4 regions of the Corallincola luteus genome follow, and region 2 is predicted to be linked to each of the others. Evidence: predicted binding sites of a transcription regulator. Region 2 holds the regulator's gene; each other region holds the start of a gene.
The links. The regulator sigma-54, encoded in region 2, starts transcription at its own class of promoters, with help from an activator protein. The targets are predictions, from matches to a motif close to GTTGGCACGNNNNTNGNNT.
Positions count from the first base shown of each region.

Region 1 (5,152 bases), on a different contig from region 2:
CAGCTCCTAGCAGATCAGGGGGATAGGTTTATTGCCGCGGTGAAACCGCTATTCTCGGAGCAGCATAATACGCCAGAAGCTTACTATCATTGGCGACAAGTGTTTAATCAGAGTGCTGATCCTGAATTGCGTTCGCGACTCTTCCTCTACTTGAATCGTCACGGCTATAACGGGCTCTGTCGTTACAATAAGAAAGGTGCTTTCAATGTGCCTTTTGGTCGTTATAAGCGCCCATACTTTCCAGAAAAAGAGATGGCATTCTTTGCTGAGAAAGCGAAACGAGCCACGTTTACCTGTATGCCATTCGCCGAGGTGATGCGGGCTACCGGGCCAGGCGATGTCGTATACTGCGATCCTCCCTATTGGCCACTTAGCCCCACTGCCAGCTTTACCTCCTATCATGGTGCGGGATTCAATCGCGCCGAGCAGGAGTCTTTGGCGCTGGTAGCACAAGAGGTCTCCTCAAAAAACGGTGTGCCCGTATTAATCAGTAACCATGAGGTAACCGAGACGCGAGCACTTTATGCTCCTGCTAATCTAGATATAGTCCGTGTTAAGCGTACTATCAGTCGTAATGGGTCAGGGCGACAAAAGGTAAGTGAGTTGCTTGCTTTTTACGAGGGGCGGTTAGTCGCGGAATAGGCTTATTTATCTAGTACCCAGCTAACGACAGCTATCAGCGTTAGCACCAGCATTAATGCCATAACGATGCCAGCAATGATAAATGGCACAGGATTGTGGTACTGAAAATCTTGTTTTCTCGCCGCTTCACTTTGCACGCCAAAGAAAGCCGATACTACCGCTCTTATAGCTCGCAACGGGTGAACTGATATCGTCGGGAGTTGCAATTCAGCCCTAGCTCTGGGGTTCTTTCGGCGAGATAGGCTTATCAGTAGTATTCGAACGGGATAGGAGTTCAAGCAGATCGATGAAGTGATATTCCGCCGAACGACTATCGCCAGCTAACCATGCCCACCAGCTTTCATTTGATGCTTTGTTTTGCAATGAGCAGCGGTTTGCAGGGTGGCTGACCGGAAGGCTGGCGTCAAAAGTAATGCTCTCTGCTTCGCAGGAACATGCGTCACCCAGGCTTGTACTAGTGGGCCACTGATGGAAAGCAACAATAGAGCTTAAAACTACGGTTGCTGCACTTGATAAAAAGATCTTCGAACGAATCATTTCACTGCCTCCCTGACAGAGATACAAACAAATATACCACTGCTAATAAAGGGAAACTATGCTTGGAGTGTTAAATAAAGGTTAAATTTTGAGCGGTGTATGCTGTGACAAGAAATAACGCCGCCCGATGGCGGCGTTTATGTTACGGCTGTTGTTCTTACAGATCGAAGTCAACAGCGTAAGAAACAGCAACTTTAACATCGTCTAAGTTGCCGCCGTCGATGTCAGTTTTAGAAACCAACAGACCGAAGCCGCCTTTAGACAAGCTTACGCTGTAATCGGTATAGCTGTCGCCAAACCAATCTTCTGCAGAATCACCGCTGAAGTTACCTACGTGTAGGCCAAGCTCTAAGCCTTCTGAAATTTCAAAAGCGGCGTCAGCATAGACGTAAACCCAGTCATCATCCTGGCCGTCGCTGAATGCGTCATCGCCAGAGTTAACCAGTGTTGCTGCACCTACGGTGAAGTAAGAATAGCTAACAGAACCATATACCTCGCCTAAGTCGATTTCAGCGCTGTCGTCTGGGTATGCATAGTAGATGTAACCTACGTCATAACCGAAGTCACCAACTGCTCCTGCGTAGCCGAAGTAGAAGTCTGCTTCGTAAGATGCGTCGAGTCCGGTTACTTCATCACCACCAAAATCTACGTTTGATGCCCATGTACCTACATAGATACCTGAAGAATGTTCATAGTCGATGCCACCCTGTACGGCTGCGCCGTCATCAGTTTGGGTCACACCACGCCATAAGTAGTTGCTAGTTACGCTAGCGTTGGCTGACAAGCCTTCGATGGCGTATGCGTTAGTAGAAGCGAGTGCTGCAACACCCAAAACTGAGCTGATAGCTAAAGAAAGTGCTTTTTTCATTTTAGTATTTTCCTGGGTTTGGAATTATCGCTGTGGTTAAAGCGATCATCGTGCCAGTTTTTTTAAGGTTATGAAAAGTAATGGTTAATATGGTTTTTGGCCTTGGCGCCGCGGGAAGGGATATCAATTTTTGTAACATCATGGTGCATTAGTTTTACAAAACATTTATCGGTGCATTATTTTGGTGCGGCGCTTTAATTGAGTGCATCCTTCGCGAAAACTGGAGCTGAAAAACTGCCTACTTTTTAGTACACTGCGTCTCTCTTAATAGCTCGGCGAGAAACCACTCATGCAACCTTATCTACTTGCTCCCTCTATCTTATCTGCAGATTTGGCCCGTTTAGGTGAAGAGGTCACCCATGTGCTTGAGGCGGGGGCGGACGTTGTGCATTTTGATGTGATGGATAATCATTACGTGCCGAATCTCACTTTCGGCCCGATGATTTGCCAGGCATTGCGAAACTATGGCGTGACTGCGCCAATCGATGTGCATTTGATGGTGTCACCGGTAGATGAGTTGATCGAACAGTTTGCCGATGCGGGCGCTAGTATGATCAGCTTTCATCCGGAGGCGAGCCAGCATGTCGATCGTTCGTTGCAACTGATCCGAGACAAGGGTTGTCAGGCCGGGTTGGTGTTGAATCCGGCAACGCCACTGCAGGTGTTGGACTATGTATGGGACCGTTTGGACTTTATTTTATTGATGTCAGTTAACCCTGGGTTTGGTGGGCAGGCGTTTATCCCTGCAACGCTGGCTAAGATCGAAGCGGTGAAACAGCAGATAGAGCAGCGTGGTCTGAATATTCGTTTAGCTGTCGATGGTGGCGTGAAACAGGACAATATTGTCGAGATCGCCAAAGCTGGCGCAGATATGTTTATTGCGGGTTCAGCCATTTTTGGCCAAGGTGACTATAACGAGGTGGTAGGCCAATTCCGTCAGAAGTTGGCCACCGTTTAAATGCCGTCGTCCTTTCGTCAGATCCGTGCCATTGCATTTGATCTCGATGGTACGCTTCTGCACAGCGCACCGGACCTGCACTACGCGGTTAACCAGATGCTGATTGAACTTGGCCGTGAACCGGTGTCACTAGGACAGGTAACGGGCTGGATCGGGAATGGTATTGAAGTCCTTGTGCAGCGTGCGCTCAGCCGTAGTTTCAAAGTTGATACTCGCTTGGAGCCAGAACTTGTTGAGCAGGCGTTGGGCTTGTTTAAGCTGCTTTATGCCAACGCACTACACCGCTTTAGCTCGCTATATCCTGATGTAGAAGCCGTGTTGATGGCGTTGAAAGCGGCAGGCATGAAACTGGCCATTGTTACTAATAAAGCGACTGAGTTTACCTTACCGTTAGTCCAACAGTTCGGTTTGTCAGGTTTGATTGACTTGGTGGTCTGTGGTGACACGCTGCCACAGAAAAAACCGCGTCCCGATCAGTTGCTATATTGTGCCGAGCATTTTGATATCTCCGCCACTGAGTTACTGATGGTGGGAGATTCTAGGAATGATATTCAAGCCGCAAAAGCAGCCTTGAGCCCGAGTATTGGCTTGACCTATGGCTACAACTACGGGGAAGATATCGCTCTTTGCAACCCGGATCGGGTACTTAATCAACTAGCGGAGCTCTCGGCGCTGTTATTATCTGTGCCTGAATCCGTGTAACTAATTTTTCAAAGCATTTGCAGGAACATTCACATGTCTAAACCCATCGTCCTTAGCGGCGCGCAGCCTTCCGGCGGTCTTACCATTGGTAACTATTTTGGCGCCATACGTAACTGGATTACGTTACAGCAGGATCATGAGTGCTTATTCATGCTGGTGGATCTGCATGCGATCACGGTCCGCCAAGAGCCAGCGCTGCTGCGCGAGCGTACTTTTGACGGCATGGCGCTGTATCTCGCTTGTGGTTTAGACCCACAACAGAGCAGCGTGTTTGTCCAGTCACATGTGCCAGAGCATGCTCAGTTAGCTTGGATATTGAACTGTTATACACAGATGGGTGAACTGAATCGAATGACTCAGTTTAAAGATAAGTCGCAGAAAAATGTCAACAATATCAATGTTGGCTTGTTTGGTTATCCGGTATTGATGGCGGCAGATGTATTACTGTATCAAGCCAATAAAGTACCTGTGGGCAATGACCAAAAACAGCATCTAGAGCTGACTCGCGATATCGCGACCCGTTTTAACAATCTTCATGGTGATACTTTTGTAGTACCGGACCCCTTTATCCCTGAAGTGGGGGCTCGGATCATGAGCCTGCAGGAGCCAGAGAAGAAGATGTCAAAATCGGATGATAACCCGAATAATTTTGTCTTGATGTTAGAGGAACCAAAGAAGATCGAGAAGAAGATTAAACGGGCGATGACCGATTCTGATGAGCAGGCGCGGATCTATTTCGATCAGCAAGAGAAAGCAGGTGTATCCAATCTGCTGACATTGCTGAGCTGCGCGACAGGAGAATCCGTGGAAAGTTTGGTGCCGCAATACGAAGATAAAATGTATGGCCACTTGAAGAAAGACGTTGCCGATGCTGTGGTCTCGATGTTGACGCCTATCCAACAACGCTATAAAGAGCTGCGTGAAGATGAAACGGCATTGACGCAGATAATGGCGGTAGGTGCAGAGAAGGCATCAGCGATCGCTTCTGAGACCTTAAAAACGGTGTATGAGCGCGTCGGTTTAGTCGCTCGTCCTTAAAGTATTGTTACCGCAATAGAAGGGCTGTCATTGAAGGCAGCCCTTTTCTTTTCAGACGATTGCTTGGCGTATGGCGAACGTCGGTTTTGCCTTAAGATTTATACTGAGGGTTGAGTCTATAGGCGGTTATAGAGTAGGTAGAGATAGATGCTGTTAATGATCGATAACTATGATTCGTTTACCTATAACCTGGTGCAGTATTTTATGGTGCTCGGCCAGCAGGTCGAGGTGGTTCGTAACGACGAAATAACGCTGGCTGAGATCGAGGCGCTAGCACCAGAGTATCTGGTGATCAGCCCGGGCCCCTGCACTCCTGATGACGCTGGTATCTCGCTGCCGGCTATCGAGTACTTTGCCGGTAAGCTGCCTATCTTGGGTGTTTGCTTAGGTCATCAAGCGTTGGGGCA
Region 1 is NZ_SJXE01000001.1:162,976-168,127, forward strand. It holds gene EZV61_RS00670 (Dam family site-specific DNA-(adenine-N6)-methyltransferase) at 1-642, shown strand, start outside; gene EZV61_RS19675 (DUF2970 domain-containing protein) at 645-920, opposite strand; gene EZV61_RS00680 (hypothetical protein) at 856-1,179, opposite strand; gene EZV61_RS00685 (TorF family putative porin) at 1,337-2,047, opposite strand; gene rpe (ribulose-phosphate 3-epimerase) at 2,337-3,005, shown strand; gene EZV61_RS00695 (phosphoglycolate phosphatase) at 3,006-3,707, shown strand; gene trpS (tryptophan--tRNA ligase) at 3,741-4,745, shown strand; gene EZV61_RS00705 (anthranilate synthase component II) at 4,893-5,152, shown strand, end outside.
Region 1: the regulator sigma-54 is predicted to act here: its motif matches at 2,087-2,105, upstream of EZV61_RS00685 (TorF family putative porin).

Region 2 (5,152 bases):
TGTTGTGATCACCATGCTAACAGCACAGAATCAAACCAATACCTTACTGACAGATTATGTTGACATAGACCTGACAACCAATGATGTCAGCAGTGATCAACCAGTCACAGTAAAAGGGCCTGGCTACCGACTCGATGGAGTTGGATTAAAGGGCAACGTCGAACAAGAGCACATCGAAGTGCTAAATGATGTAAAAGCGACCTATGAACCTGAAAAATAGATTCACCTTCAGCTTAGTCGGCTTATTGCTGACCACATCGGCTTCCCTAAGCGCCGTTGAAAGTGACTTTCATAAAGAAGTCCGCGTGGATGCAAAACGCCAAAGTATCGATATTCAAAAAGGCATTATCTCCTTCTTTGACGACGTCACGGTAAATCAAGGCACATTACAGATCTTTGCCGACACTTTGCAGGTTGAGCAATCCGCAGGCGCAGGAAAAGAGGTGCTCATCGCTGTCGGTAAACCAGCGAAGTTCAGTCAGGTCTTGGAAAATGGTCAAAAAATGCATGCCGAAGCTGCAGAGATCCGTTACCGATTAGCAGATAACACTATCCAATTAACTGGCGCAGCGGTACTGACGCAGCAAGACAGCGTAGTGAAAGGCGAAACTATTCATTACGATATCGCCAAACAAAAAATGGTCGCAGAAAGTGGCACAGATAAAGATGATCGCGTGACAACCATTTTTCTCCCCGAACAGCTGCAACAACAGCTCGGCGAAAGTAAGGAATAAACCATGGCGACATTGAAAGCCAGTCAATTAGCCAAGAGCTACAAAGATAGACAAGTAGTTAAGAATGTCTCTTTAGCGCTGAATGATGGCCAAATAGTTGGCTTATTGGGACCGAATGGGGCAGGTAAAACAACCACCTTCTATATGGTGGTTGGACTGGTACCCAACGATAAAGGGCGCATCACGATTGACGATGAAGATGTGACCCTTTCACCCATGCATATCAGAGCGCGCAAGGGGATCGGTTACCTGCCACAGGAGTCCTCCATTTTTCGTAAGCTCAGTGTCGCTGACAACATCATGGCAGTACTGCAAACCCGTCCAGAGTTAAGCCGGTTACAGCGCACGGAAACCTTGGAACATCTGCTAGAAGAGTTTAGCATCACTCACATCAGAGATAGCTTAGGTATGTCACTGTCAGGTGGTGAACGCCGCCGAGTAGAGATTGCCAGAGCGCTGGCTGTGGAGCCTAGGTTCGTGCTGTTGGATGAGCCTTTCGCTGGCGTAGACCCTATCTCAGTCACGGATATAAAAAAGATTATTCAACACCTAAGAGACCGTGGTCTCGGTGTATTGATCACTGATCATAACGTGCGAGAAACACTCGATGTGTGCGAATATGCTTATATCGTTAGCCACGGAGAGTTAATCGCCGAAGGAAAACCGGAACAAGTGTTAGCCGACCAAAAGGTACGAGACGTATATCTCGGGGAACAATTCCGGCTATAGTGTAAGTAACCAGCGTTGATACATCGGGCTCTTTTGAGTGCCGATTAACGATGACAGCAACAGCATTATTTTAAATGTCACGGAAGTAGATGAAACCGTCATTACAGTTACGTTTAGGTCAGCAACTCACCATGACGCCGCAATTGCAGCAAGCAATCCGGCTATTGCAATTGTCGACGCTCGACCTTCAGCAAGAGATCCAAGAAGCGCTGGATAATAATCCGCTACTCGAGCAAAACGAAGCGGAAGAAACCAGTGAGCAACTTAATGGTGAAAGCCATACCGCGACAGACAAGCTGGAACAAACCACGGCTAATGCTGAAAATAATCAGTCGGAAGAGCGCGAAGATGCAGCCATGGAAACATCTGAGGCGCTCAACCAACAACAAATCAATGAAGAACTGCCTACCGATACAACCTGGGATGACCACCTTTCAGCAGCGCCCGTTTCAGGTTCCTCGTTCAGTGATGACGCCGACTTTACCTATCAAGGCGAAACCACAGAGTCGTTGCAAGATCATCTGGAATGGCAGATGCAATTAACCCCGTTCACAGATGTCGACAGAGCCATTGCGACATCGATAATCGATGGGATTGATGAATCGGGTTACCTGACGGTCACCGCCGACGATATTCTTACTTCTTTAGGGCAGGAAGATATCGAACTTGATGAAGTAGAAGCGGTCATTAAGCGAGTACAACTGTTCGACCCCATTGGCGTAGGTGCCCGCACATTGCAGGAGTGTCTGCTGGTACAACTCAATCAGTTTGCCAAAGAGACACCTTGGCTAAAAGAGTGCCGCCAGGTTATTGGCCAGTATATTGACCTGCTAGCCAGCCGGGATTATCGCCAATTGATGCGCAAGACCAAACTGAAAGAAGACCAGCTACGTGAAGTTCTGCGGGTGATCCAATCGTTGAATCCGCGCCCCGGCAGCGCAGTGATCAGCGGTGATGAGCAATATGTGATCCCAGATGTGTCGGTAATGAAAAAAGCTGGACGTTGGGTGGTTGAGCTAAACCCTGACTCGGTACCCAAGCTGAAAGTGAATCAGCAATACGCAGCGATGAGCCGGACGGTAAAGAACACCACTGACAGTCAATATATACGCTCTCATCTGCAGGAAGCGAAGTGGTTCATCAAAAGTTTGGAAAGTCGTAACGACACCCTACTCAAGGTCGCCAACTGTATCGTACAGTTCCAACGCGACTTCTTTGAGTACGGCGATGAAGCGATGAAGCCAATGGTACTCAATGATATTGCCTTAGCGGTTGATATGCACGAGTCCACCATCTCTCGGGTAACCACGCAAAAATATATGCATACCCCACGGGGTATTTTCGAACTCAAGTATTTCTTCTCCAGTCATGTCAGTACTGAAAGTGGCGGAGAATGTTCTTCAACGGCAATTAGAGCGTTAATCAAGAAACTTGTGGCGGCAGAAATCCCTAATAAGCCTTTGTCAGATAGCAAGATTGCTGACCTACTGGCAGATCAGGGAATTCAGGTAGCGCGGAGAACCATTGCGAAGTATCGGGAATCCTTGTCTATTCCACCGTCAAATCAGCGAAAAAGCCTGCTATAGCAGGCAATAAAACTAAATAAGGATGAGGTCTATGCAAATCAATCTTACCGGCCATCATGTAGAAGTAACAGACTCTCTGCGAGAGTATGTCGACGGAAAATTTAGTAAATTAGAGCGCCACTTTGACCACATCAACAATGTCCACGTGATCCTCAATGTTGAGAAATTAACCCAAAAAGCCGAAGCCACACTGCACCTAAATGGTGGAGAGATCTTTGCGAATGCAGAGCATCGTGATATGTATGCAGCTATCGACTCGTTGATCGATAAACTCGATCGGCAAGTAATAAAACACAAAGAAAAGCTAAACGCTCACTAGAGATGTCTATGGATATATCATCCATACTTAGCCTGGACTGCACCCGAAGTGCAGTCCATGGTTCAAGTAAGAAACGAATATTAGAAATGGCCAGTGAATTGGCAGCCAAGCACTTGCCAGAACATGGCCACAAAGCCATTTTCGAAAGTATTCTAGAACGTGAAAAGAAAGGCAGTACCGGTATAGGTAACGGCATTGCCATTCCCCACGGTAGGATCACTAACGCCAATAAAGCAGTCGCCGTGTTATTGCAGTGCGATGAGCCTATCGCCTTTGATGCAATTGATAACAAACCGGTGGATCTGATTTTCGCCCTCTTGGTTCCAGAACAGAGTTGTCAGGAACATCTGAAGACCTTGTCGGCTATCGCCGCCAAATTGTCAGATAAACAAGTCCTCAAACAGCTCCGCTGTGCCGCTAACGATCAACAATTATACGAAATCATCACCGATTCATGACCAGCACTGACGTGGCCGCAAAACCCAAACTAACGATTGTCAGTGGCCGCTCAGGCTCAGGCAAAAGTGTTGCGCTTCGCGTATTGGAGGATTTAGGTCACTACTGTGTCGACAACCTCCCGGTAGCCATGCTACCGACACTGGTTGCTCAAGTAAGTGGGCACTATAGCGATATCGCCGTCAGCATTGACGTCAGAAACCTGCCCGAAGACCCACATACGCTGGAAACAATTCTCGACCTTTTATGTCAGCAATGCCGCTGTACGGTTCTGTTTATGGATGCGCAGCAGAGTGCATTGATCCAGCGCTTTAGCGAAACTCGACGGCTCCACCCACTCTCCAAGCATGGTGTATCTCTGGAGCAAGCGATTGAAGCAGAGCAGCGTTTACTTGAACCGCTTATCTCCCGTGCCGATCTTCAGATAGACAGCTCTCAGCTGTCGATACATCAACTCAGCGATCTGGTGCGAGAACGGTTACTAGGCAATGCTGATCGCCATCTGGTTTTAGTATTTGAGTCCTTTGGCTTTAAATACGGTATTCCGCAAGACGCTGATTATGTGTTTGATGCACGATTCTTACCCAACCCCCATTGGGAACCAGAACTACGCCCCATGACCGGATTAGACGCCCCAGTTGAGCAGTTTTTTAGCCGCCAACCGATCGTGGCCAAATTCATCTGGCAGATAAACAACTTACTCAATACCTGGTTGCCACATCTGGAACTGAACAATCGAAGCTATGTAACCGTCGCTATCGGTTGCACCGGTGGACAACACCGCTCTGTGTTCATTGCCGAAACATTGGCAAAGCAGTTCAAAGAGTTACGTAACGAAATTCAGATCCGTCACCGAGAACTAGGTCATTAGTCTTTATGACACAACGCATTGAAAAGAAACTACTGATAAAAAACAAACTGGGTTTGCATGCCCGTGCAGCAACCAAGTTAGTCATGCTGGTCAACAAATTTGATGCCGAAGTGATGATTGAGCATCAAGGAAAATCCGCTTCCGCCGCCAGTGTCATGGGACTGCTGATGATGGAAACCTGTATGGGGCAAGAGATCCAGGTCGTTGCCGAAGGGGATGAAGCACAGCAGGCATTGGATGCTGTTGAGTCCCTGATCAATGACAGATTCGACGAAAACGAATAATCCTCACCTGTTAAAGAAAAATTCTCTCTATTTTTCTGGTTGTTACGATACAATTCCGCTATCGAACTTTTTTAATCGATTGGAGGGCTTAAGGCGATGGCTGAAACTTTAGAGCAAGACCTTACCCAACAAAAATTAAAAGAGGTAAAAAGTGCCCTAGATAGCGGCATGTT
Region 2 is NZ_SJXE01000003.1:67,936-73,087, reverse strand. It holds gene lptC (LPS export ABC transporter periplasmic protein LptC) at 1-220, shown strand, start outside; gene lptA (lipopolysaccharide transport periplasmic protein LptA) at 204-734, shown strand; gene lptB (LPS export ABC transporter ATP-binding protein) at 738-1,463, shown strand; gene EZV61_RS08370 (RNA polymerase factor sigma-54) at 1,553-3,049, shown strand; gene hpf (ribosome hibernation promoting factor) at 3,081-3,368, shown strand; gene ptsN (PTS IIA-like nitrogen regulatory protein PtsN) at 3,377-3,826, shown strand; gene rapZ (RNase adapter RapZ) at 3,823-4,695, shown strand; gene EZV61_RS08350 (HPr family phosphocarrier protein) at 4,701-4,979, shown strand; gene mgtE (magnesium transporter) at 5,076-5,152, shown strand, end outside.

Region 3 (5,152 bases), on a different contig from region 2:
TCAAAACTGGCGATACCGATAAACCCAGCTGACAAATAAAGATAGGGAAGTAATTCATATACAGGGCGCTTCATCATTGCTGTCATCCTCGCGACGATGAAACTGGATAGCGTTACAGCAGCCTGCCAGTTCAGTTAACAGTTATCTAAAGGTTAGTGCAGGATTTTTGAAGCGGGTAATTTTTCATACCCGCTCAAGAAAAAATAAACTTGATACGATTTCACGGATAAGACTAATAGTACTGAACGTCGTGAATTCGACGGGGCGGATTAAGTGATTGATAGACACGCTGTACATCAGCCATGTCCAATTCCAGCTCCGTAGCATAGAGATCGCCTAATGGGTACGTTCTGATAACCCTAGCTCCGCGCACAACACCACTAACAGCTACTTGCAGGCGATCTTCCGACAGCTCACTGCCTCCCATGCTGCTGCCAGCAGTCACTTGTTGGCCATAAATCTGTTCAGCAAGTTCACGGTAAGCATCCAATTTAGACGCCCTTATCGCTTGCAACATTCGTGTATTTTCATCCAAGCCAGGCTGCGAGCTGATCGGGGCATAGCCAACGGCATGCAAAACTGGATAGTGATCTGGGGGCACAGATTCCCACTCCACATGCTTGTCAAACATCTGACTGCAGCCAGAAAGCACCAAGGACAAAAACAACATCACTGATATCTGAATATTCATCATAACTGCCTCTGTCATCACCCTTGTTTCATCAATTGCACACCGTCTCGCATACTACTCGGCGCGATCTCGGCGAGCAGCTCATTGGGGATAAATCCCTGAGCAGACCCGACCACAATTTTGCTGGCAATATCCACCAGTCGCACATTGACCTGCACCCCCTTAGACATCGGCTGCAGCGTTCCGCTAAGCACTTGCACTATGGGCAGGTCACCTTTTAATTGGTTGAAGTTACGACTAAAAACAAAATCTCCTGTCGACGTCACCTGGATGTCATTTCGCAGCTTAAAGTCGACGACTTTACAGCCCTGCTGTTGCATTTGAGTAATAAAACTTTCCGCTAATGCTGTGCCCAACGGAGAGCTGACATTTAACGTTTCAATATCGACAAAAGAAGCGACAGCCATCATTTTGAAGCAACGTTGCGACATCGTGCCAACAAGCTCTTCAGCCATCGCCTCAACATGACTACTGATCATGGCTGAACGACTTTTGCTTGCCCAAGCCTCATCAGACAGCGCATGGGTCGCCACCGGCTCAATTGGCATCCGAGGCTCCTCAGCAGACATTTGTGGTGTCTCCGTCGCGCATGCAGAGAGCATAGCGACGAGAAGCGGTAGATAACCATAGGATGCAAAACGCATACTGACCTCTTATAAAATGCGATTACCCTTAGTATCGGCAACCTAACTAAAGGCTTGAGTGTCTGGTCGAGCTAGCTCTAGCCTGTCTCCACTAGCCACCTTTACGAATAATCATTCCTGATTGCGGTTCACGAGCAACGTAGCCTCCCGCGGCAGGCATACCAGCTTGCTCCACAAACAGTGACAGCGGCAAAAATGTCGCCGCAGTTGCCACTATTGCCCGTGACTCAACGCCGACGATCCTTGCTGTGACCTGCATACCATTGCTACCGCGCACTAAAGTGCCAGTCAAAATATATTCAATAGGATGGCGATGCTGTAACCGCAGGTAATCTCGACTTAATGTGAAATCCCCTTGGGGTGTCACATCAATGTCTCCAGTAAACTTGAAATCGATTAAGGTCCAACCCATTTGCTGCAGTTCAACCATCACCAATTCAGATATCTGATTGCCATATATATCTGTACTTTCCAGCGTACCGATATCGACAAAACTGGTCACAGCAATCGGGGTCTTTGCTGACACATAACGGCTTGAACCAATCAGCTGCAGCGCCATCTGTTTCACATGCGTAGCAAGGTCTGCGGTCTGGATCGGTGGAGCTGACTCAGGAATATAAACAGCCTCCTCTTCGCTGGTCGAGCACGCGGCCAATCCCAGGCTTATGGCCATCACCAAGAGGATGCTTTGGAAAATTCTTAAAAGGCCCATCGGCTTCTCTACCCCACGTCAAAGGATTGTTCTCACCTAAAACAAAGCAAATGCTGTGCCATAGGCTCATAAATTTAGTCCCGCACGACTAACTGGCCTAATTTTTGCGAGCACCTTACACCATTAAAAGATAGTCATTGATTTGACACCGCGTTAGTCACTAACGCCTGCCGCCTCAACAGACTGGAGCAAATAATGAGAAACAAACTGCTAGCCTGCCTCCTGTTGCTTTTTAGCGCCCCGAGCCTAGGGATTTGGTATGAAGCAGAAGGCCGCGCAGCTATCTATTCAGGCGATGTCGCCAGTGCCAGAGAGCGAGCAACACAGCAAGCAATCCAAAATGCACTAGTTCTTGCCGGAGGAACGGTCACAAGCCTGCAAGAAGTTGCCGCCGGCAAAATCGTTAACGACCAATTTGAAATCCGCACAGCAGGAACCGTACGAGATGTGCGCGTGCTGTCGGAGCGTCGTAGCGGAGACACGCTGTTTATTACGATCCATGCTGATCTCTTTCCACAGCAGTTACAATGCCAGAACGGCAGATCAAGAAAGTCACTGCTGTTGACACGATTTAAGGTCAACGATCGGATCAATGCGCGCACTGGCAGCATTGATGAGATCGGTTTGCATACCAGCCAATGGCTGTACGACCATCTCAGAGCGGAGAGTCTGCACAGTTATCCAAAGCGCTGGTTAAATGAAATATCAACCTTTAACCCTTCCCTTTACAACAACCGCAGCGTGGTTTCACCGCTTCTACCGCTGGTCGTGACCGAGAAAACCAATACCCAGTTAGTACTATTTGCAGAGATCAGAGATCTCTCCTTCAATGGTGACCTGCCTGTTCGCAAATGGCAGCAGTGGCTCTACTCACCGCCAGAGCGGAATTTCGAATTGATGGTTTATCTTATCGATGGTATCAGTGGTGAACTGACGCTGGAGAGAAGCTATCGCAGTAAAGCCCCGTGGGAGTTTAAAGCAGAAGAAGCGGTGGCTTTAGGCTCTCGCCAGTTTTGGGAATCAGCCTACGGGAGCGCCGTCTCCGATGTCATGTCGCAGCTACTCACAGATATAGATACGACACTAAGCTGCACTCCAGGACGCGGACGCATCACCCATGTAAGGAACGACGCAGTTGAAGTCGATATCGGAGTCAGCAATGGCATCCGTGTTGGTGACCGACTAACCCTGCTGCACCGTGCTGCTCATGATGGGCAAGACAACCAGCAACACGTACGGCTTCTGCCTACCACCGTTCAGTTACGGATCACTGAATCCTATCAAAACCGCGCCGTTGCCCGAGTGACCGATCCGGCACTACTAAGCGGCGTTCAGATCCATGATCTGGTCGAACTTACCGGTACGCTTTAATTTCAGCGTTAGACCAGTATAATGCTGACCGCCGACCTCGTCGGCGGTAAAAATATTCGCTCCCGTGGCACAGCTGGATAGCGCGGCCCCTTAACCCCTGCAAGATTCCTCACAAAACTATTGATGCTTCAAGGGGATACTTCTTGAGCGCAATTAGCTACAACTAAGGAATTTAGCTTAACAGGCATCTGTGTGAGTAGTTTAAAAACTGGTGGTACAAAATAGAATGATAACAACGTTGTTAGTGCTGTCCCTCCAGCAATCGCAATCGCAAAAGGAGGCCAAAATCCACCTCCTGCCACAATCAGCGGTATGAAACCTCCAATTGTTGTGATTGTTGTGGATGTGATGTGCCGGGTACAACTCATTACAGCCGCAAGGATGGCGTCTGGTTCACCTTTGCTGGCTTGTGGACACGCGCTCAGCTCACTGATAATGACGATAGCAGCATTAATTGCTAATCCAACCACACCAAGCAACGCAATAATAACCGTAAAACCAAATGGATAACCAAAAAACCAAACCGACAGTATACCTAAGCCTGCTGCTAAGCCTGCAACGATAAAAATAACCGAGCTAAGGCGGAATGAATTAAATGACAACACGACCACCAATATCATCAGCACTAGAACTACAGAAACATTGCTAACGAGCTGATTGACCGAATCATCCCTTTCCTCAGCTTCACCTCCAAAGCCTATCTTATAACCTGCAGGAAACTTATATTGTTCTAGGGCCAGCTTAAACTCATCCAACACTACTTGTGGCAAAACACCGGCCTCTATATAGCCTTCAACGATATTCACTCTGAGACCATTTCTTCGCGTGATACCACCGCTGCCAGGAACCAGCTCAAGCTGAGCGAAGTCCATTACCGACATGCCAAGATTCGTGCTTTTGGCTGTGGTCGGAAATCGGAGCTTATTTAGATCATTGTAATTTTCTCGGTCTTCATCTAATACCTTCACACGAACAGGAATCGACTCAGTGTCTTCGATAACACTGCCACTTTCACGCCCGACCAGAGAAGATTGAAGTAACCTAGCAAAATCGGTGAGATTAAGCGCATTCATCTGTATAGCTTCTTCATCGACATTTACCGTAAATTGAGGGACTCCCAATGTCAGGCTCTCCCGTGTATGAGTCACGTGAGGAATACTGGAAAGTATCAATCTGATGTCTCTTCCGATACTTTTTAATGTCTCTACATTTCGTCCGTAAACTCTTAACTCTATGGGCGCACCGAATGGAGGGCCTTGTTCGAGTTTTCGCACCAAAACCTGTGCTTCAGGCACCCTTTCATTTAGCTTGTTCTGTAGCCTTGGTATCAACTCGTTCGCTGATTCAAAGTCCGTCGTTTTTACCATCCCATGAGAAAAGAATGGTGCATTATGTGTAGGGGGAACCATATTGTAATAAAACGAAGGAAATGAAGTACCGATTAACCAGTTTACCTGTTTAACATTTGGCTCTTCTGCAATGAGCGAATTAATGACTTCAGTCGTACCTTTCGTTGCATAGATACTCGCCTGCGAAGGTAAGTAAACATGAACTTCAAACATATCTCTGTCTGCTGATGGGAAAAATTGTTCTGTCAACTGTGTGCTACTCCAGTAACCAAGTAACGGAACAGAGATCACTAGCGTTATCGCCAAATATGGATAACGAATCGCAAATGCTACCGAGCCAGTGAACCATTTGCTCAGTGCTGGGATAGTGATCCCAGCGTGGTAC
Region 3 is NZ_SJXE01000001.1:1,169,195-1,174,346, reverse strand. It holds gene EZV61_RS05160 (hypothetical protein) at 1-77, opposite strand, end outside; gene EZV61_RS05155 (LPP20 family lipoprotein) at 233-691, opposite strand; gene EZV61_RS05150 (FlgO family outer membrane protein) at 709-1,335, opposite strand; gene EZV61_RS05145 (FlgO family outer membrane protein) at 1,427-2,008, opposite strand; gene EZV61_RS05140 (flagellar assembly protein T N-terminal domain-containing protein) at 2,243-3,418, shown strand; gene EZV61_RS05135 (efflux RND transporter permease subunit) at 3,547-5,152, opposite strand, start outside.
Region 3: the regulator sigma-54 is predicted to act here: its motif matches at 2,092-2,110, upstream of EZV61_RS05145 (FlgO family outer membrane protein).

Region 4 (5,152 bases), on a different contig from region 2:
GGTCTGGAAGCCAATCAAGCCGCGACTAGGGATGATGAAGTCCAAACGCACGCGCCCCTTACCATCAGGCTGCATGTTGGTCATCTCAGCTTTACGCAAGCCAAGTTGCTCCATCACTGAACCCTGATGAGGCTCCTCAACATCAACCGTCATAGTTTCAAACGGTTCTTCTAACTGACCATCGACTTCACGCAAGATAACTTCTGGACGCGATACGGCCAGCTCGTAACCTTCTCGGCGCATGTTTTCAATAAGGATCGCCAAGTGAAGCTCACCACGACCAGACACACGAAACTTATCCGGATCCGGCATCTGCTCTACACGCAGTGCAACGTTATGAACCAGCTCTTCTTCCAGACGGTCAAGGATGTTACGTGACGTGACATATTTACCATCCAAGCCAGCAAACGGAGAGGTGTTTACCTGGAAAGTCATGGTCACTGTTGGTTCATCAACACTGAGCGGTGGTAATGCTTCAATCGCACTCGGATCGCACAGAGTGTCAGAGATCTTAAGTTCACCAAGACCTGTGATAGCGATGATGTCACCAGCAGCAGCATCTTCGACTTCATGTCGCTCTAATCCAAGATAGCCCAGTACCTGGCCCACTTTACCATTGCGCTGCTTACCGTCAGCACCAACGATAGTTACCTGTTGATTTGTCTTAACGCGGCCTTTGGTTATGCGACCAACACCGATAACACCAACATAGCTAGAGTAGTCCAGCTGTGAAATCTGCATCTGGAACGGCGCATCCTGAGTCGCTTCTGGGGGGGCAACCTTTTCGACGATAGTTTCAAACAGCGGCGTCATATCATCACTGGCGTCGTCCACTTCTAACGTGGCAAAACCATTAAGAGCTGAAGCATAGACAATCGGGAAATCTAGCTGCTCATCAGTGGCACCTAAATTATCAAACAGGTCAAATACCTGATCGATAACCCAGTCAGGACGAGCACCTGGGCGGTCAATTTTGTTAACAACGACAATCGGCTTGAGTCCCTGAGCAAACGCTTTTTGCGTTACAAAGCGGGTTTGCGGCATGGGGCCATCAACAGCATCAACCAATAGCAGTACAGAATCTGCCATTGACAATACGCGCTCAACCTCACCACCGAAGTCAGCGTGTCCAGGAGTATCGATGATATTAATATGATAGTCGTTCCAATGGATGGCGGTGTTCTTAGCCAGGATCGTGATCCCACGCTCCTGCTCCAACTCGTTGGAGTCCATCACACGCTCACCATGATTGGCACGTTCGTTAAGGGTACCCGACTGCGCTAACAGCTTATCAACCAAGGTAGTTTTACCATGGTCTACGTGGGCAATAATGGCGATATTACGTAGCTTCTCGATCACCTGAGGCCTTCCATCTAATAAGGGTGGTCTTTACAAAGGGCGCCTATTGTATAGGCGACGTGACTTAAATCCCATTTTTTAATCGTGCAAAAGATAGTCAAAAATGGATATTTTGCATGAATAATCAATATTTCCTTTATAAACAAAGGGTTAAAAATCACCTTTGATATTTATTTTTATAAACGGCAATCAACTTGAAAGAAGTTAGATTTCTCACTAACCAAAAGTGTGATATCTGTATACCCCTCTTTACGTTATGGGATATAGCACCAGATTGGCACTATGCATCATGGTGGTGCAGAGACGCACAATTACAGTGCAAACTCTATCACCTTTAGATCCCAGAAAAGTAAATTAATTGTTTTAAAACAGCCACATAATATAGTGGCACGAATTTCGCTTTTGAAGCGCAAGCTTCAATATATCTAAACATTGACACCGGAGGATGAACTAGGATGTCAGTCGCAAATGTTCTCGAACTGATTAAATCAGAAGAAGTAAGATTCATTGATCTGCGTTTTACCGACACAAAAGGTAAAGAGCAGCACGTGAGTATCCCAGTAAGCCAAATCGACGAAGAATTCTTCGAAGAGGGCAAGATGTTCGATGGCTCATCGATCTCTGGCTGGAAAGGCATTAACGAATCAGACATGGTACTGATGCCTGACGTATCAACTGCGGTATTAGACCCATTCTCAGAAGAGTCTACGTTAATCGTCCGTTGCGACATCTTAGAACCAGATACATTGGCTGGCTACGACCGTGATCCACGCTCTGTTGCCAAACGTGGTGTTGAATACCTGAAGTCAACTGGCATTGCCGACGATGTGTTCATCGGTCCTGAGCCAGAATTCTTCATGTTTGATGATGTTCGCTTCCACACCGACATGAGCGGTAGCTTCTATAAGTTAGATTCAGAAGAATCTAAGTGGAACAGCGGTAAAGAATATGCAGACGGCAACCTGGGTCACCGCCCAGGCGTAAAAGGCGGTTACTTCCCTGTACCTCCTGTAGATTCAGGTCACAACATCCGCTCAGCAATGTGTATCGTGATGGAAGACATGGGCTTGGTTGTTGAAGCTCACCACCATGAAGTTGCTACCGCTGGTCAGAACGAAATCGCATGTAAGTTCAACAGCTTGGTTGAAAAAGCTGATGAAGTTCAGATCTACAAGTATGTCGTCCACAACGTGGCGCACCTGTATGGTAAGACTGCGACCTTCATGCCTAAGCCAATCGTTGGTGACAACGGTTCAGGCATGCACGTTCACCAGTCTTTGAGCAAAGGCGGAGAAAACATCTTTGCTGGTGACAAGTACGGCGGTCTGTCGCAAGAAGCGCTGTGGTACATCGGTGGTATCATTAAGCACGCTCGCGCGATCAACGCATTCGCGAACGCTTCAACCAACTCTTATAAGCGTTTGGTTCCAGGCTTCGAAGCTCCTGTTATGCTGGCATACTCTGCACGTAACCGTTCTGCTTCTATCCGTATCCCTGTGGTACCGAGCCCGAAAGCACGCCGCATCGAAGTTCGTTTCCCTGATCCAACTGGTAACCCTTACCTGTCATTCACAGCGATGTTGATGGCTGGCCTAGACGGAATTAAGAACCAGATCGATCCAGGCGAAGCAATGGACAAAGATCTATACGACCTGCCAAAAGAAGAAGCGTTGGCCATCCCAACTGTTGCTGCTTCACTGGAAGAAGCTCTGGCTGCACTCGATGCTGACCGTGAGTTCTTGACTGCTGGCGGCGTAATGAGTGATGACAGCATTGACGCATACATCGCGTTGAAGCAAGACGAAGTTGAGTTGCTGAACTCAACGACTCACCCTGTAGAATTCGACATGTACTACAGCGTGTAAGTAAGTTGACCATCCTCACAAAAGCCCACTGAAAAGTGGGCTTTTTTTTCGACAGCGCTTTTTGATGGTGACAAACTAGTCGATCCCAAATATAGTAAGAGATATGTAGGAAAAAGGTGAAAAGTTATGGTCGTAAAACGCATCGCCTTGCTCTTGTGTCTGTTAGGTGCAGCAACCGCTCACGCGGGTAAACTCTACACATGGAAAGACGCTAACGGTGTCGTCCACTACTCAGATAAACCAGTGCAAGGGAACAAAGCACAGCAGGTGCAACCTAAGGTTGGCACTAATGTGATCCCTCGATTGAATGATGGTGTTATCGAAACGAATAAAGGCCCGGAAGGCAAAACTTCGTTCAAGGTATCTATTCGTTCGCCCCACAATGAAGCTACAGTCCGTGACAACATGGGCCGGCTTTCTGTCGTTGGTCAGGTCGAACCTGAGATCCAAGATGGCTACAGCTATCGTCTTAAAGTCAATGATCAAGTACTAGGCACATCTGAAGATGAACCAGTATTTCATTTGATGAATGTTAATCGCGGCGAACATAAATTAAAGTTAGAACTGCTAGATCAAAGAGGCAAGGTTATTGCATCCTCCCCGGTACGGATCATTTATCTGCACCGCGCCTCGGTATTACAAGCTCGCTAAGCACAAGGAAAGTGCAGCAAGCTGAGTAAAGTGCTAGAGTGCAGGTGCATTCGCACCAAATTGGTGCGACACATGGGGAAGACGCACCGTGCTCTCACAGCAGAACGGATCACATCAGAACGCCTTGTCAGGGGTGACAACCACCCTGCTAGATGTTCTCAGCACCGCTATTATTCTTCTCGATCACCACTTGGTCATTCGTTACATCAATTCGGCGGGCGAACAATTACTTGAACAAAGTTCGCGTCGGCTGATTGGCGAACCGCTACCTAAGCTATTTGAACACCTCTCTCTCGATATCCAGCTGATCAACGAGACACTGACCCTTGGCAATAGCTTTACAGACAGCGACGTCTCAATGGTTAAACAAGATGGCATCCACATCGCTGTTGATGTCACGGTCTCTCCTTTTGAACGCGGCGACCAACGCTATGCGCTACTCGAGCTTAAGCAGATCGATCAGCAAAAGAAAATCAGCCATGAGCTTTATCAGGCCAGCCAACAACAAGCAGCAAGGGAGCTCGTCCGAGGCTTAGCTCATGAAATTAAAAACCCGCTAGGTGGGTTAAGAGGCGCGGCGCAGCTACTGGAAAAAGAGCTACCAAGCCCAGAGCTAAAAGAGTTTACCGGCGTGATCATAGAGCAAGCTGATCGGCTTAGAAATCTAGTCGATAGGCTGCTTGGACCACAACGCCCCTCTACCCATAAGTCCCATAATATTCATATGGTGCTAGAGAAAGTTTGCCAATTAGTGAACATGGAAGGCTTAGATCAGTTAGTCGTCAACCGTGACTATGATCCAAGCTTACCCGATATCGAAATGGATCCAGAACAGCTCGAGCAAGCTGTTCTGAATATCGTTAAGAACGCCGTTGAGGCGATGCATGGCAAAGGCACAATCAACGTTTCAACCCGTTCAGCCAGCCAGATAACTCTGAACGGCGAACGCTACAGACTGGTTGCCGAAATAAAAATCACAGACAACGGCCCTGGTATCCCTCCAGCCCTGCAAGACACTCTGTTCTACCCCATGGTGACAGGAAAGGCTGACGGGACAGGGCTTGGCCTCTCCATTGCACAAACATTGATCACACAACACAAGGGCCGCATTGAATGCATTAGCTGGCCCGGACACACCGAATTCATTATTCACCTGCCAATCAGGAAATAAGGGAGCAGTATGACTGACGCACAGGTTTGGATCGTCGATGACGATAGTTCAATTAGATGGGTACTTGAACGCGCTCTCGCAGCAGCAGAAATTAATGTAAGTAGCT
Region 4 is NZ_SJXE01000002.1:271,354-276,505, reverse strand. It holds gene typA (translational GTPase TypA) at 1-1,359, opposite strand, end outside; gene glnA (glutamate--ammonia ligase) at 1,815-3,224, shown strand; gene EZV61_RS07660 (DUF4124 domain-containing protein) at 3,351-3,875, shown strand; gene glnL (nitrogen regulation protein NR(II)) at 3,964-5,046, shown strand; gene glnG (nitrogen regulation protein NR(I)) at 5,056-5,152, shown strand, end outside.
Region 4: the regulator sigma-54 is predicted to act here: its motif matches at 1,743-1,761, upstream of glnA (glutamate--ammonia ligase).